Regions from separate parts of the Marinobacter psychrophilus genome, predicted to be linked through region 1. Evidence: predicted binding sites of a transcription regulator. Region 1 holds the regulator's gene; each other region holds the start of a gene.
What was found. The regulator FliA, encoded in region 1, starts transcription of late flagellar genes. The targets are predictions, from matches to a motif close to CTAAAGTTTNNNNNNNNNNNGCCGNTAA.

Region 1 (4,789 bases):
GCAGCGCAAAGCGGTCAGCCTGCGGGTTATGCCGGGGAGCTTGCGGCCATGCGTTCTGAAATGAGCAGTCTGCGCGAGCTGGTGAGCGGTCAGACCGCGCCTGCCTCGTTAAAAGACACCAGTGCTGGCGCCAATGTTACGGCGCTTCAGCAGCGCTTGGCAGAACGTTTGGGTGAGTTCGGCCTTAGCCGCGAGCTGTCTGACGATCTCGCTCGCCGTCACCAAGCCGTGCGCCTGGAGGATGGCTGGAAGCAGTCTCTCAAAATGCTGGTTAACGGTGTGCGTACCCCACGCCAGGAATGGCTGGATGAAGGCGGCGTATTTGCTCTGGTTGGACCTACTGGAGCGGGTAAAACCACCACCATCGGCAAACTGGCGGCACGCTACGTGCTGCGCCACGGAGCCGACTCGCTGGCGTTGATTACCACCGATCGTTATCGGGTTGCGGCGCACGAGCAATTGTTTGTGTTTGGCCGTATTCTTAACGTGCCGGTTCGGGTGGTTGATGAAAGCCACCCGCTGGATGAAATTCTGGATGAGTTGTCTGATCGTCGCCTGGTATTGATTGATACCGCCGGGCTGACCAGCACCGATCGGGGCTATCAGGAACAATTGGCCGAGCTGGTCCGCAGTCATCACAAAATCCGTACACATTTGGTGGTGTCTGCCACCAGCCAGCCGCGGATTATGAAATCCGTATGGCATTGCTATAAGATGGCAAACCTTGCCGGTTGTGTGATTACCAAGATCGACGAGGCTCTGACTCTGGGCGAAGCGCTGGGATTTGTTATGGAAACCAGTCTGCCGGTGGCTTGGTACACCGACGGCCAGAAAATACCCCAAGACTTGCACCCGGCGAAAGCGCTTGCGCTGGTGCAACTCGGTGTAGAACGTCTGAAGGGTTTGCGGCAGGAGCAGGCAGTTGCCAGCGGGTCTTGAAAATGCCGGTTGTAAAAGCATCACAGCAAGCGGGCAGTGTAGAACAGTGGGGTAACGGCTACATCCGTTCCCGGTTAAACATGGCAAGAGGCCATCATCAGTATGAGTAAAGCACATCCGGTTCAGGTAATTGCGGTCACTGGCGGTAAAGGTGGCGTTGGCAAAAGTAATGTGTCGGTCAACCTGAGCATTGCTCTGGCGCAAAAGGGCCGTCGGGTGGTGCTGTTAGACGCCGACCTGGGGCTTGCCAATATCGATGTGCTGTTAGGCTTGAAAACCAAGCGCAATCTGCAAGACGTACTCAATGGCGACTGTGACTTGCGTGACGTGCTGGTAGACGGCCCCGGCGGCATCAAGATTGTGCCGGCCTCATCAGGTACCCAGCGCATGACCCAGCTCAGTGCTATGGAGCATGCCGGGCTGATTCACGCCTTCAGTGACATCGCCGACCAGATCGACATACTGATTGTGGATACGGCCGCTGGCATCTCCGAATCGGTGGTCAGCTTTTTGCGGGCATCCCAGGAACTGCTGCTGGTGGTGTGCGACGAGCCTACTTCGATTACCGATGCCTACGCCTTAATCAAGTTGATGAATCGCGATTACCACACCAACCGCTTCCGGATTCTGGCCAATCAGGTGAACACCGAACAAGAAGGCCGTCTTTTGTATGAAAAACTGACCCGGGTTACAGAACGTTTTCTGGATGTAGCGTTACAATATGTAGGTATAGTGCCTTTTGACGAGGCCGTTAAAAAAGCGGTGCGGCGTCAGCAAGCGGTGTTGGAAGCTTATCCGCAAGCAAAAGCCTCGCTGGCCATAAGGGCTCTCGCTGAAAAAGTGGACAGTTGGCCGCTGCCATCATCGCCGCGGGGCCATCTCGAATTCTTTATAGAGCGGCTCGTCCAAGTTTAAAACACATCCCGTACAAAAAGCGGATTTATGACACTGGTGAAAGATCTCGGAGTCTATCAACGGTCGGGTGCTTCAGACGCTTGCTGGCTGATTGAAGAGCATGCGCCTCTGGTCAAGAAAATTGCCCTCCATCTGCTGGCACGATTGCCCGCCAGTGTCCAGCTGGAAGATCTTATGCAGGCTGGCATGATTGGTTTGCTTGAGGCGTCGCAGCGCTACGCCACGGGTAAAGGTGCGACCTTTGAAACCTACGCCGGTATTCGAATCCGTGGCGCCATGGTGGATGAAATCCGCAAAGGCGACTGGGTTCCGCGTTCGGTGCACCGAAACTCCCGGCGCATTTCCAACGCTATCAAAGCTGTAGAGGGCCGCGAAGGCCGCGAAGCCCACGATGTCGAAGTGGCTGCTGAGCTGGATATGACGCTGTCGGAATACCACAGTTGCCTGGCCGACTCCAACAGCGGTCGGCTTTTCAGTTTGGACGAGCTCAATGATTCCGGCGAACTGCCGATAGAACAATCAAAGACGGATGATAATCCGCTGCACGGGGTGTCAGAGTCCGCCTTCCGTAACAGTTTGGCGGCGGCCATTGAAACCCTGCCAGAACGTGAAAAACTGGTGCTGAGCCTCTATTATCAGGAAGAGTTGAACCTGAGGGAAATCGGTGCTGTGCTGGACGTCAGCGAAAGCCGGGTCAGCCAGATTCACAGCCAGGCTGCCTTGCGCTTACGAAGCCGGTTAGCCGACTGGAAAACAGACCATACATAATTCTAGCGCCTGCAGCCCGCGAGTTGCGGGCAGAGATGCAACGAGATCCGACTAGATTTCAACGATTGGAGGTCCTCATTGGACAAAAATATGAAGATCCTTATTGTGGACGATTTTTCCACAATGCGGCGCATTATCAAAAACCTGCTGCGTGACTTGGGCTTTACCAACACCGACGAAGCTGACGATGGCAATACAGCATTGCCGATGCTGAAAACCGGTAAGTACGATTTTCTGGTGACTGATTGGAATATGCCCGGCATGTCTGGTTTTGACCTGCTCAAGCATGTTCGCGCCGATGATCAGCTCAAAGCCCTGCCGATCCTGATGGTGACGGCTGAAGCCAAGCGCGACCAGATTGTCGCTGCGGCGCAGGCCGGTGTGAACGGCTACATTATAAAGCCGTTCACTGCCGCTGTTCTCAAAGAAAAAATCGAAAAAATCTTTGAGCGAATTCAGTAACCGGGGAGTGGATACAAGCCATGAACAAGTCAAAAGGTGAGCGCCATGCCCTGGAACCAGAGCTGACGGAAAAATTAAAGCAACAGTCCGAACAGCTGGTTGACAGCGTGCACGCGGGCGACTATCCCCGCGCTATGGCGATGATCAGCGAGCTTGCAGAAGTGCGAAATCAAGGTCTGTATCACGAAGTAGGGCGGCTAACCCGCAGCCTGCACGAAGCCATGCGTAATTTTCAGATTGATCCGCGCAACCCCGAACAGCGAGAAGCTCTGTCAAAAATGACCGATGCCTCCGATCGCCTGGAATACGTAGTGAAAATGACTGGCCAAGCGGCGAATCGGACCATGGATCTGGTTGAAGAAAGCATGCCAGTTACCCGTCATTTGCAAAGCGAAGCCCAAGATCTGCATCAGCAGTGGCAGCGCCTGCGGCGGCGGGAGATGGCACCGACCGAATTCCGCGAGTTGCACGCCCGCATGGATCAGTTTTTGGCGGCGTTGAGTACTGACGCCGGCAAACTGTACGGTAATCTCTCAGAAATTTTGCTGGCTCAGGATTATCAAGATCTGACAGGTCAGGTGATTCAAAATGTAATCACCCTTGTGCGTGAAGTGGAAGAAAACCTGGTAAGCCTGGTGGTGATGGCCGGCCACGTAGACCAGTTGACCGGTACCGTGCACCAGATGGAGGACAATCAGCCTTCGGCTGAGCAGGGTGTGGGTCCGCAAATGATGCCAGAACAACGCAAAGATGTGTTGTCTGGTCAGGTTGACGTGGATGACCTTTTGTCCAGTCTTGGTTTCTGAGCAATGAGGAACAAACATGTCGTTTGATGGCGATGAAGAAATCCTGCAGGACTTTCTGGTTGAAGCCGGCGAGATTCTTGAGCTGCTGTCTGAGCAGCTCGTGGACCTGGAACAGAATCCTGACGACAGCAATTTACTGAATGCGATCTTTCGTGGTTTTCACACGGTCAAAGGCGGAGCAGGCTTCTTGCAGTTAGATGCCTTGGTAAACTGCTGTCACTCGGCGGAAAACGTATTCGACACCCTGCGCAACCATAAGCGCAAAGTAACCTCTGAGCTGATGGACGTCGTGCTGGAAACTCTGGACAACGTGAATGCCATGTTTGAAGAGGTGCGTCAGCGTGAAGCGCCCACGCCGGCGCCGCAGGAACTGATTGAGCGGCTGGATCAGCTGGCATTGCCTGAAGGCGAAGCTGCGATTCATTCAGCTGCGCCCGTCAGCGCTGACCAGGGAGACATTACCGATGACGAATTCGAACAGCTGCTCGACGCCCTGAACGGCGACGAAACAGCGTCTGCGCCTGCTAGCGAAACCGGTGTAGTTAGCCCGGTTGCGAGCGGCAATGACGACATCAACGACGACGAATTCGAAGCTCTTCTCGATCAACTTCACGGCAAGGGCCAGTTTGCCGGCGTCCCGGCCGCGCTGGCAGCCAACAAAGAAACCGTGGCCGAGACGAGCAGTGCCCAGCCAACCGATATCTCTGACGACGAATTCGAAGCACTGCTGGACCAGCTTCACGGCAAGGGCGGTAGCCCGACAGGAGCCGTTGCGGCCGAGTCTACCGCGCCAGCGTCCGCGAAAAAGCCGGAACCAGCCAAGGTTCCAATAGCGGCCAAAGCTCCAGCTGAACCGGCACAAGTCAAAGCCAAAGCGCCGACCCGCGAGGCTGCCCATG
Region 2 (4,789 bases), 1.2 Mb from region 1:
CACCCCAGCATAACGATCCGGAAATGACCCCGGCGGCCAACGCCAGGCCCGGTGTGCGCCCGTAATTGAGCGAGGTATTCGCAATCGCCAGGTTGCCTGGCCCCGGGCTTGCGGTGCCGATCACGTAAACTCCCAGTGCGGCAGCGAAACTTGAAAACTCAAACATAGAACCCTCTCATACCCATCGCGTCAGCGCGCACAGTGAACACTGCAAGCTATTGCTGGCTTAAAGTGGCTTGCCGAAAAACCTACCTGAAGCAACGATGATCTGGCTCCTTGGCGCGGGTTTTCCCCATTCAGGGCGTGAGCTCAGATTGTTTGTACAGTCGCTCGCCCCGTGTTGTGTGGAAGCGCGCGACATCGATAATCTGCACGCTGTCGACCGAAGGCGCCGAGTGCAAATTGATCGCACTGGTTGTGTCTTAACAACTTTTCTGTGAGTTCAAAACCCCCATTGCGGAAATGACAGTTTTTTTAAAACCGGAATTAACGATATCAATAGCACCAGGCTCATGGTGATATTAAACGCATTTAAATACGACGGCCGAGTCAGGAAACGTCGCAAAGACTGTCCATTGATTCGGGCTGCAGCCTGACCCCGGCCGACATAATCGTCACCAGCGGTTGCCAGGAAGCCCTGTCTACCGCCATACGCGCGGTTTGCGTGCCCGGCGACATCGTTGCCATTGCCTCGCCGAGCTACCACGGCATCACGCAAATTCTCAAGGCCGCCGACCTCAAGGCACTGGAGATTCCCACTGACCCTGTCACTGGCATCAACCTGGAAGCCTTGGAAATGGCCATGGAGCAATGGCCGGTCAAAGTTATCCAATTGACTGCCAACTGTAACAACCCCCTAGGCTACATCATGCCCGACGATCGCAAGCTCAAGCTTGTCCGCCTGGCCCAGCGTTTTGACGTGCCGATCATTGAAGACGATATCTATGGTGATCTATCATATCGCTATCCGCGGCCGCGCTCACTGAAGTCCTTTGATGAGGACAATCGGGTTCTTCTGTGCAGTTCATTCTCCAAGACAGTGGCACCCGGCCTTCGGGTCGGCTGGATCGCCCCGGGACGCTACCTGCCACAGGTGCTGCACATGAAATACATTGGCTCGGGCGCCACGGCGACCTGATGAGCGAATGGGTTAACCGCTATTTCCCGGCGGGCACCCGAATCAGCCAACCCCAAGGGGGGTTTACGCTGTGGATCGAGCTGTCGGAAGAGTTCGACAGCTATGCCCTCAATCGCCTGTTGGAAGCCCAGAACGTACAAGTCGCATGCGGCAATATTTTCTCGGCAGCGGGAAAATACCGTAACTGCATTCGGATGAATTTCGCCAACCTGCCCACTCGCAAAGTGGAGATGGCGGTGCTGAAGGTCGGTCAGACCATCGGCCAACTCATGGAACAGAAGCCGAGTGACGTCCGCGTCGGGACAGCAGGAACAACAGTAGCGGCGAAAATCTGACCTGTAGTAAGCGACTTTCGTGTTACTGTCGTTCGCCTTTAATCAGTCGTAAAATTCATTAAAGACATCGCAGTACCTGCCGATAAGCCTACCTATACGAATATTCTTTATAACCCGCCTGCAAAAAGACGAGGACATACTGTGCAACTAACTTTCGGGCAAAAGCTCTTGGTCACATTTGGCATAATATTAGTGCTTTTGATGGGCACTATTACCATTGTTGGCGACATGCGGCTGAAAAGCACAACGAGCACCTACGTTGACGCACTGATCAAAGACGCTGTGGCGCAGAACACATCCAGTATCGCTGAATGGCTTAATACCCGGTTGGTGATGACAGAGGCTGTGGCGGAAAGTCTGGGAAACGCACAGAGTGATGAACAGAGGCGTAATATTTTACAAACCGTTTCTACCGGCGGTGGCTTCATTAATGTGTATCTCGGTAATAAAGAGGGTCGCATGCTGATGGAGTCAACGGCTGCGGAAGCAACGCTCCCAGCTGGCTTCGACCCCCGCGGTCGTCCGTGGTACAAAAAAGGTATGACGGAAGGCAAGGCTTCGTTTACCGAGCCATATCGCGACGCGTCGAGCGGCGAAATGATCATTACCGCTTTGGCGCCTGTTAGCGGTGGAAGTAACGTTGGTGTGGCCGGTGCGGATATAAGCTTGAACGCTATCAAAAAAATGCTTGGCACCATAACGCTTGCTGACACTGGCTACGCAGGCCTGGTTAATGATGAAGGTGTTGTCCTGTTCCATCCCGAAAGCAAATTGATCGGAGAAAACATTAAAGATTTGATTGGCGTGCCGCCCAAGTATGACGGGCTTCGTCAATTCTACGAATCAGGCGATGTGGCGTGGCGAGTCGCTTTTCACCCGATTAAGGATGCGCGAGGCGTTGACTGGTATCTGGGCACTTTTGTGAACGTCGACAAAATCAACGCTCCCATGCTAAGTGCCCGTACGACCGGGATAATCCTCGCGCTCGTCGGCATACTGGTATCGCTGTTCATTTTAAACGTGTGTATCAAAATACTGATGGCCCCAGTGCGGCGTTTGAACTCTGCAATGGCAGACATCAGCTCTGGTGAGGCCGATCTAACCCAACGCCTGGATGCCAGTGCCAAGGATGAATTCGGAGAACTCGCGGGCAGCTTCAATAGCTTTATCGAAAATATTCAAGTGGTCGTGCACGATGTTCTAAGTGGTAGCGATGACCTCGCAACGAATGTGGTCGCATTGAAAAAAACAGCCAGCTCAAGCCGGATGAGCGTTGAAGGCCAGCAAGCCGAAGTGGATATGGTGGCAGCTGCAATTAACGAAATGTCCGCAGCCGCAGGTGAAATCGCCCAGAATGCTCAGCAAACAGCCGATGCGGCCAATACGGCTGACAAGGAAAGCCGGGCTTCATTGGAAACCGTCGGCCAATCCAGGGATGCGGTGCGAAAACTGTCGCAAGAAGTGAATGCTGCAGCCGAAGTCATCAACAATTTGGGCAAAGATGTAACTTCGATTACCTCGGTGCTTGAAGTAATTCAGGGAATTGCGGAACAAACCAATTTGCTGGCTCTGAACGCCGCAATAGAGGCGGCTCGTGCGGGCGACGCCGGCCGCGGGTTTGCCGTGGTAGCGGACGAAGTGAGAAACCTGGCCCAAAGAACCCAAACCAGTACCAAAGAAATAAACAGCATGATTGAGCGCCTGCAGAAAGGGGCCAGTGATGCCGTCGCTGGGATGAACGCGTCCAAGGCTGTTTCCAATGTCAGCATGGAGAAAGCTCAGGACGCTATGGATGCATTGAACCGGGTAGCCGATGCAATAACGGCCATTAGCCAGATGACAATGCAAATTGCGACGGCTTCTGAAGAACAAACCTCAGTAACCGAAGAGCTCAACGCATCCATCACGCGTATCGCAGACCAAGGCCAAGAGGCTTCCGCTGCCGCGAGTGAGAACGATGTTTATAGTGGTCATATTGAAACCATTGGCCAAACTTTAAGCAAGAATGTTTCCCGCTTCAGGGTTTAAGAGTTAAGCCGTAGACGTTTCATAGCCTCTTCATCGAGGCTGTGCTGATGGTGGTGTATCTGCTGGTGTCCTGATGGCGCAGAAAAGTGACCAGAGGCCGAGCCTTAACGGCTATCTTGGTCGAGATTCAGGTTGTTTCTGTTCAAGTTCCAGAGCCGCAGCATGATGCTGCGGCTTCTATCAAATCAGCCTCTTGCTGCGGCCGTAACGATCAATTCAACCTTTAATTCAGGCCTTGCCAGTCGTGCCTCACCACAAGCTCGGGCAGGGGCATGGCCAGCCGGTACCCACGCGTCCCACACCGAATTCATAGCCTTAAAGTCAGCCATATCAGAAAGCCAGATGATCACCTGCAATAAATCTTCACGGCTAGAACCAACGCTCGTTAATAGTGCATCAACGCGGGCAAGTGCTTCACGGGTTTGGTCAGCTACGTCATCAGAGGCGTTGCCTACTTGGCCAGCTAGATACACGGTCTGATTGTGAATAACAACGCGGCTCATCCGAGTGCCTGTTTCAAATCTTTGAATTTCCATAAATTCCTCTTGGTAAAAATCTAATTTAAGATGATAACAGCAATGCTGTTATGGCACCCAAGCGTACTTTTAAGGCTTTTGTGGTGGCGTAGTCATCCGTTTTTGACTGTGCCAAACGGTACTTTCTGATGCAGACTAAAAGTTGGCGTATTATCGTGCTAATTTTGAGGGTCTATTTTATGCGCTTACCGACGAACTAGGCTTCTGCAAAGCCCTCGAAGCTGTGTTCTCGTGCACAAAATTGTTTTAAGAAAATGGATTCAATCACCATGACTAATCAGATTAGAGTAGCCATTGCCGGTTATGGCAGTTTGGGCCGGGGCGTGGAAACGTGTTTGGCACAAAATTCAGACATGGAGCTGATTTGTGTGTTTAGTCGCCGTGATTCTGCCAGCGTGACACTTTTAGATCAAAAGGTGCCGGTATACGCTATGGCGGATGTCGAGCAGTATCAGGATGAAGTGGATGTAATGATTCTGTGTGGTGGTTCTAAAACCGATCTACCGGAACAGGGGCCACACCTGACGCAGTTTTTTAACACGGTGGACAGTTTTGACACCCATGAAAAAGTGAATGAATACTTTGCAGCACTCAATGGTGCAGCACAGTAGCCTACACTCGAACTATTTATAGGCTGGCGCGCTCAGGTGAAATTGGAGCGAAAACCGTGTTTGATGTCGCACTGGGTTTGCTGTCACCTAAAAGTTCGTCGCAGCTGCGCAAAGAGCTGCTCTGATTACAACGCCCGCGGA
Region 3 (4,789 bases), 2.0 Mb from region 1:
ACCTCACCGTAATACCCACATCCGGATCGGCCACATCTAGACCGCGGCCTGCGATTGCGCCCTCTACACCCCAGCCAATGGCAGCCATTGCGCCGCCCAGATAGCCAAGCCAGCCGGCGTCGCCGGTGCCTGTGATTTCAGCAATAATGCCGGGTGCATAGACTGTCACGCCACCTGCCAGGATGATAAAAATACCGACCGCTGCGCGTTTGGTGATCTTCTCCTGATACCAGAGCCTGGCCAGGGTGGCGCCGATGATGGGATACATCAGCGCTGAAATGGCCGCGAAGGCCCCGCCAATGTAGCCTATCGCCAGATACGAGCCAAAGATGGCCATCGGGCCGCCGAATATGGCGCCGATAAAGAACCACTTGGATATAAAACGCATCTGTCTGATGGTGCGAACATATTCCCCCAGTTTGCCCAATACCCCGTTCCAGACAAACAGAAAAAACAACACGGCAATGGCGTTGAAGGTGGTCAGCACCGCCGCAGCCAGCAGAAACTGGGCGTTGGTATCGAAACTCAAGTTAATATAGGGCGCTTCAAACCACACCGCGGAGCCTGGCACATACCAGGCACCCCAGAGCACGGCGGCCCACATAGCCCACATAAAGCCCCAGCGTATGCTGCTGGAGGTGAACCGCGACCGAGCCTGGCTCAGGCTTGGTTGATTCATACAGTCTCCTTTGCTGGCTGCTCTTGCTTCACCTTGAGGAAGGCTTCCAGCGAATCGTCCATCGCATCCATCCAGGGCGTATGGTGTGCCGGCGCCAGGGTGCCCGTCAGCGTGGAGCGGTAGCTCTTGTTGCGGTAGCCAAGAATGTCCGCTTCCTTATCGTGTTCCCATTGCTTGAAAATACCGGCAACGGCGGTTACATCGAACGCTGGGTAGTCGGTAGATTCAAGCAGATCCTGTATGTACGCGGCCTGAAAATCTATCTCGTCGACGGGATCGACGAGCTTCAGTTCACGGGCGACCCATTCACGGCTATCGGCCGCCATGGCGTCGTCTGCCGGCAGTGTGATGCGGCCGAGCATGACATCACGGGCATACCAGGCCTGGGCATCGAACATGTTGAAAGTGTAGTATTGATCCTGCATGCCAAGGAATATCAGCTTGGGATTGGCCAGGGAAACGATGCCCTTGTACAGGCCTTCCGGGTACATCCGGTTGTGCGTGGTCAGCGTCAGTTCGTTGGGCAGAAACGGGAAGTGATGCTGGTACCCGGTACAAAGAATGATCGCGTCAACTTTTTTGCTGGTGCCATCCTTAAAATGGGCCGTCTTGCCGATCACTTCCGTTAACAACGGCAGTTCGGTGAAGGATTCTGGCCAATCGAAGCCCATGGGCTGTGAGCGATAGCTGAAGGTGACCGATTTGGCGCCGTACTTGTGGCACTGTGTGCCTATGTCTTCTGCGGAATAGCTGCTGCCGATCAGCAAAAGATCCTTACCTTTGAACTCGCAAGCGTCGCGGAAATCGTGGGCGTGCAGCACACGGCCGGGAAACTGCTCCAGACCTTCAAAATAGGGCACGTTGGGGGTCGAAAAGTGCCCGGTAGCAACGATGACATGGTCGAACTCTTCGGTGTTCAGTTTGTCCTGTTTTAGGTCTCGCACGGTCACCGCGAACTTGCCGCTGGTTTCGTTGTAGTCAACCCAGTGCACCGCGGTATTAAAGCGAATGTACTGTCGCACATTGCTCTTGGCCACACGGCCCATAATGTAGTCGCGCAGCACGGCGCGGGGCGGGTAAGACGGGATGGGGCGCCCAAAATGTTCCTCGAAGCTGTAGTCCGCGAACTCCAGACATTCCTTGGGGCCGTTTGACCATAAATAGCGGTACATGCTGCTGTGAACGGGCTCGCCATAGGCGTCCAGGCCCGTGCGCCAGGTGTAGTTCCAAAGACCGCCCCAGTCATTCTGTTTTTCGTAGCATACGATTTCGGGGATATCTGCACCGGCGTCGCGGGCTGCTTCAAAAGCACGTAATTGGGCCAAGCCGCTTGGGCCTGCACCTAAAATGGCAATTTTAAAACTCATAATGTTTCCTGTTTAGGGCGTTGTATCGAGCACCGGGCGAGAGCGGCCAGGGCGACAACTTGGAAGCGAAAAAGGGCTCAGCTTTGAACGGTAACGATCAAGCCACGAGGTTTCGCAGTGAGACACACCAAATTCGGATTGACCGATGGCGGAATAGGACATAGACGGCAACTGTCCGAAGAGACAGGGCGTCAGGCGTGGGAAGACCACAGATCTGCATGCAAGATGTCGAGAAAACGCTGGAGGGAAGCGCTCGGATGGCTAAAGCATATTGAAAATGCTTTGTAGCTCGCACGTCAGAGCCGCACCTTAGCACATCTGGGGCTGCGACGTTTTGCTGGGTGCCAGTTCACGATCGAGAAGCTAAAGTTACTCCTTACAATGCCGATATATCACTAACAGAAAAAGAAATTTTGTATTGACTCAAATCAAGCAACTCGATTATATGTCTTACTTTTATACGTAAGTGCCCGACAACACCAATGGAGACTACATTTTGAAGTTCAATTTGTCCTGGCGTCAGAAGTTCCAGATGCTCATCATCGCAACACTGACTGGTATGACTATTATTGCCGGGGCCATTCTCTGGGGATTAGAGACCGTTTCATCTTCCTATGAGTCCGTTTATCAGATATCACGCTACCAAACCAGTGCGAGTAATCTTGCCAGTAAATGGAACGCTGTTGAAAAACAGCTCACCACGCTCTCCGGGGATGACCAGAGTGAGTTGCTGGCAGATTTTGATGAGCTCACATCAGACGCCAAGGCACTGCAACGCCAAGCAAATCAGCTGAACGATCCAGGAAGTATCCGCTTTGCAGAATCCATTCATACGGAAGCCAAACGTTATGTGACGCTGCGTCGGGAATGGCTGCAGCAGATGAATGTGCTCGGTTTTTCTGATTCGGCCGGAATTCGCCAAGAGCTCGCTGTCGTTATGGCAGAGCTCCAGACGCTGTCCCTTAGCCTGACTGATGAGGCTATTAATGAAATCGAGAGCACATCCGGTAATTACATTAGCACTCGCAATCCCGCGCTGGCGGAAGCTTCAAGCCGAGCCATTAAGGTTATGGAAGACATTGTTGAAGAGTACGATTGGCGAGACATCGATATTGGCAAGAACACGAGCCAGTACCGTGCCGTGTTTGACCGGGCTGATGCCGTTCTGCAGCAAATTGCCACCACTTCCAACAATGCGGAACAAGCCGGCGGTAACCTTCAGCAACAAGTTATAGCGCAAGCTGAGACTCTGCAATCCGGTCTGATAGCGAGCACTCTTTTGAGCGCCGAAAACGCCAAAGTGTCGGCCAAAATGGTCAGCATTGGCTCTATTTTACTGTTTGCACCTTTGTTAGTTCTGGTGCTGTTCCTTACCTCGCGAGCTCTGGTTAGCCAGCTCAACCTGGTGGTTGAGCTCTTGTCGCGGGTGTCAGAGGGCGACCTCACCAAGAAACTGTCACTTGGCGACAATGATAACGATGAATTCAACGTTCTGGGCAGTGCTACCAATCAGATGATCGACAAAATCGGCGTGCTGATGCGAGAGTCTATTGCGGGCACACGGGATTTGATCGAGGTTCATCATGAGCTTGAAAAAACCATGGTTCGACTGACGCAGAACAACGAAATAGTTGAATCCCAAACCATTCTGGCAGCCACTGCCAGTCAGCAAATATCCGTCACCCTGAACGATGTTGCCGAACGCACATCGCAGGTGGGTATTGCAACTCAAGCCGCCAACGAGTCGGCGCAGTCAGGGGCTCGCGTGGTTGAAGACAGCGTGGCCTCAGTGCGCCTGTTGTCAGGCGTGATTCAAGATACCCATGGCCATGTCAAACTGCTCACTCAGGCCAGTGCCAAAGTCACCGGCATTATAGGCGTTATCAACAGTTTGGCGGACCAAACCAATCTGCTGGCGCTCAACGCTGCAATTGAAGCTGCTCGGGCGGGTGACGCAGGGCGCGGCTTTTCAGTGGTGGCTGATGAAGTTCGCACCCTGGCACAAAAAACCGTTGCCGCCACCACCAACATTGTTGGCATTATTGACGAGCTCAACTTGCAGACCGCCAGCATGGACACCCTCGCTAGCAACGGGCTCAAAATCGCGAAAGAAGGTGAACACCATGCGTCGCAGATTGCAGGCGCTATGGGTGGGGTGGCTCAATCGATTGTTACCCTGAACTCAGAAATGGATCAGGTGGTGGTTGCCGTGGAGGAAATTTCCGTCACCACTGAGGACATTGCGCAAAAAATGGAAGAAATCCGCGGGCAGAGTGTCGAAACGCAAGCCATTGGCGCTGAGCTTGGCAGGCAGAATCAGCGTTTGTCCGAGCAGGCTAACGTGATTTCCGAAAGCACACGGCGCTTCAGCGTCTAGCCAGTTGGGGTCTGGTGCAGCGAGGCCCAACTGGTTTGATTTTTGATGTTTTGTGATTCGGTAAAAAGCCAGTTTTTTGCGAGTGTTCAGAGAGAGTAAGTCTGAAAGCGTTTTTTCGTCAAAGCGAAAATCCGCCATCCACCGCAATAGCTTGCCCGGTCACGTGGGCGGCGCTGGCCAAATACACCGCAAGTTGTCCCATGTCTTCCGGCGTTTGGGCTTCGCCCTGGGGAAGCAGTGTTTTTTGGTGACGCTCCCACGACTCTTCCTCCGATTCGCCGTCTTGAGCCCAGGCCGCTGACAAGCCATCTGGCCCGCGCCACATGCCAGTTCCGACAATGCCAGGGCATAATGCGTTGACCGTCA

Region 2: the regulator FliA is predicted to act here: its motif matches at 1,532-1,559, upstream of ABA45_RS17975 (methyl-accepting chemotaxis protein).
Region 3: the regulator FliA is predicted to act here: its motif matches at 2,410-2,437, upstream of ABA45_RS14385 (methyl-accepting chemotaxis protein).

The regions. Positions count from the first base shown of each region.
Region 1 is NZ_CP011494.1:1,189,159-1,193,947, forward strand. It holds gene flhF (flagellar biosynthesis protein FlhF) at 1-939, shown strand, start outside; gene ABA45_RS05270 (MinD/ParA family protein) at 1,042-1,854, shown strand; gene ABA45_RS05275 (RNA polymerase sigma factor FliA) at 1,882-2,622, shown strand; gene cheY (chemotaxis response regulator CheY) at 2,701-3,084, shown strand; gene ABA45_RS05285 (protein phosphatase CheZ) at 3,105-3,890, shown strand; gene ABA45_RS05290 (chemotaxis protein CheA) at 3,907-4,789, shown strand, end outside.
Region 2 is NZ_CP011494.1:3,948,201-3,952,989, reverse strand. It holds gene ABA45_RS17985 (LysE family translocator) at 1-166, opposite strand, end outside; partial or broken gene ABA45_RS17980 (aminotransferase-like domain-containing protein) at 551-1,473, shown strand; gene ABA45_RS17975 (methyl-accepting chemotaxis protein) at 1,615-3,501, shown strand; gene ABA45_RS17970 (RidA family protein) at 3,687-4,037, opposite strand; gene ABA45_RS17965 (hypothetical protein) at 4,307-4,648, shown strand.
Region 3 is NZ_CP011494.1:3,170,045-3,174,833, reverse strand. It holds gene ABA45_RS14395 (DMT family transporter) at 1-679, opposite strand, end outside; gene ABA45_RS14390 (NAD(P)-binding domain-containing protein) at 676-2,046, opposite strand; gene ABA45_RS14385 (methyl-accepting chemotaxis protein) at 2,543-4,423, shown strand; gene ABA45_RS14380 (SDR family NAD(P)-dependent oxidoreductase) at 4,542-4,789, opposite strand, start outside.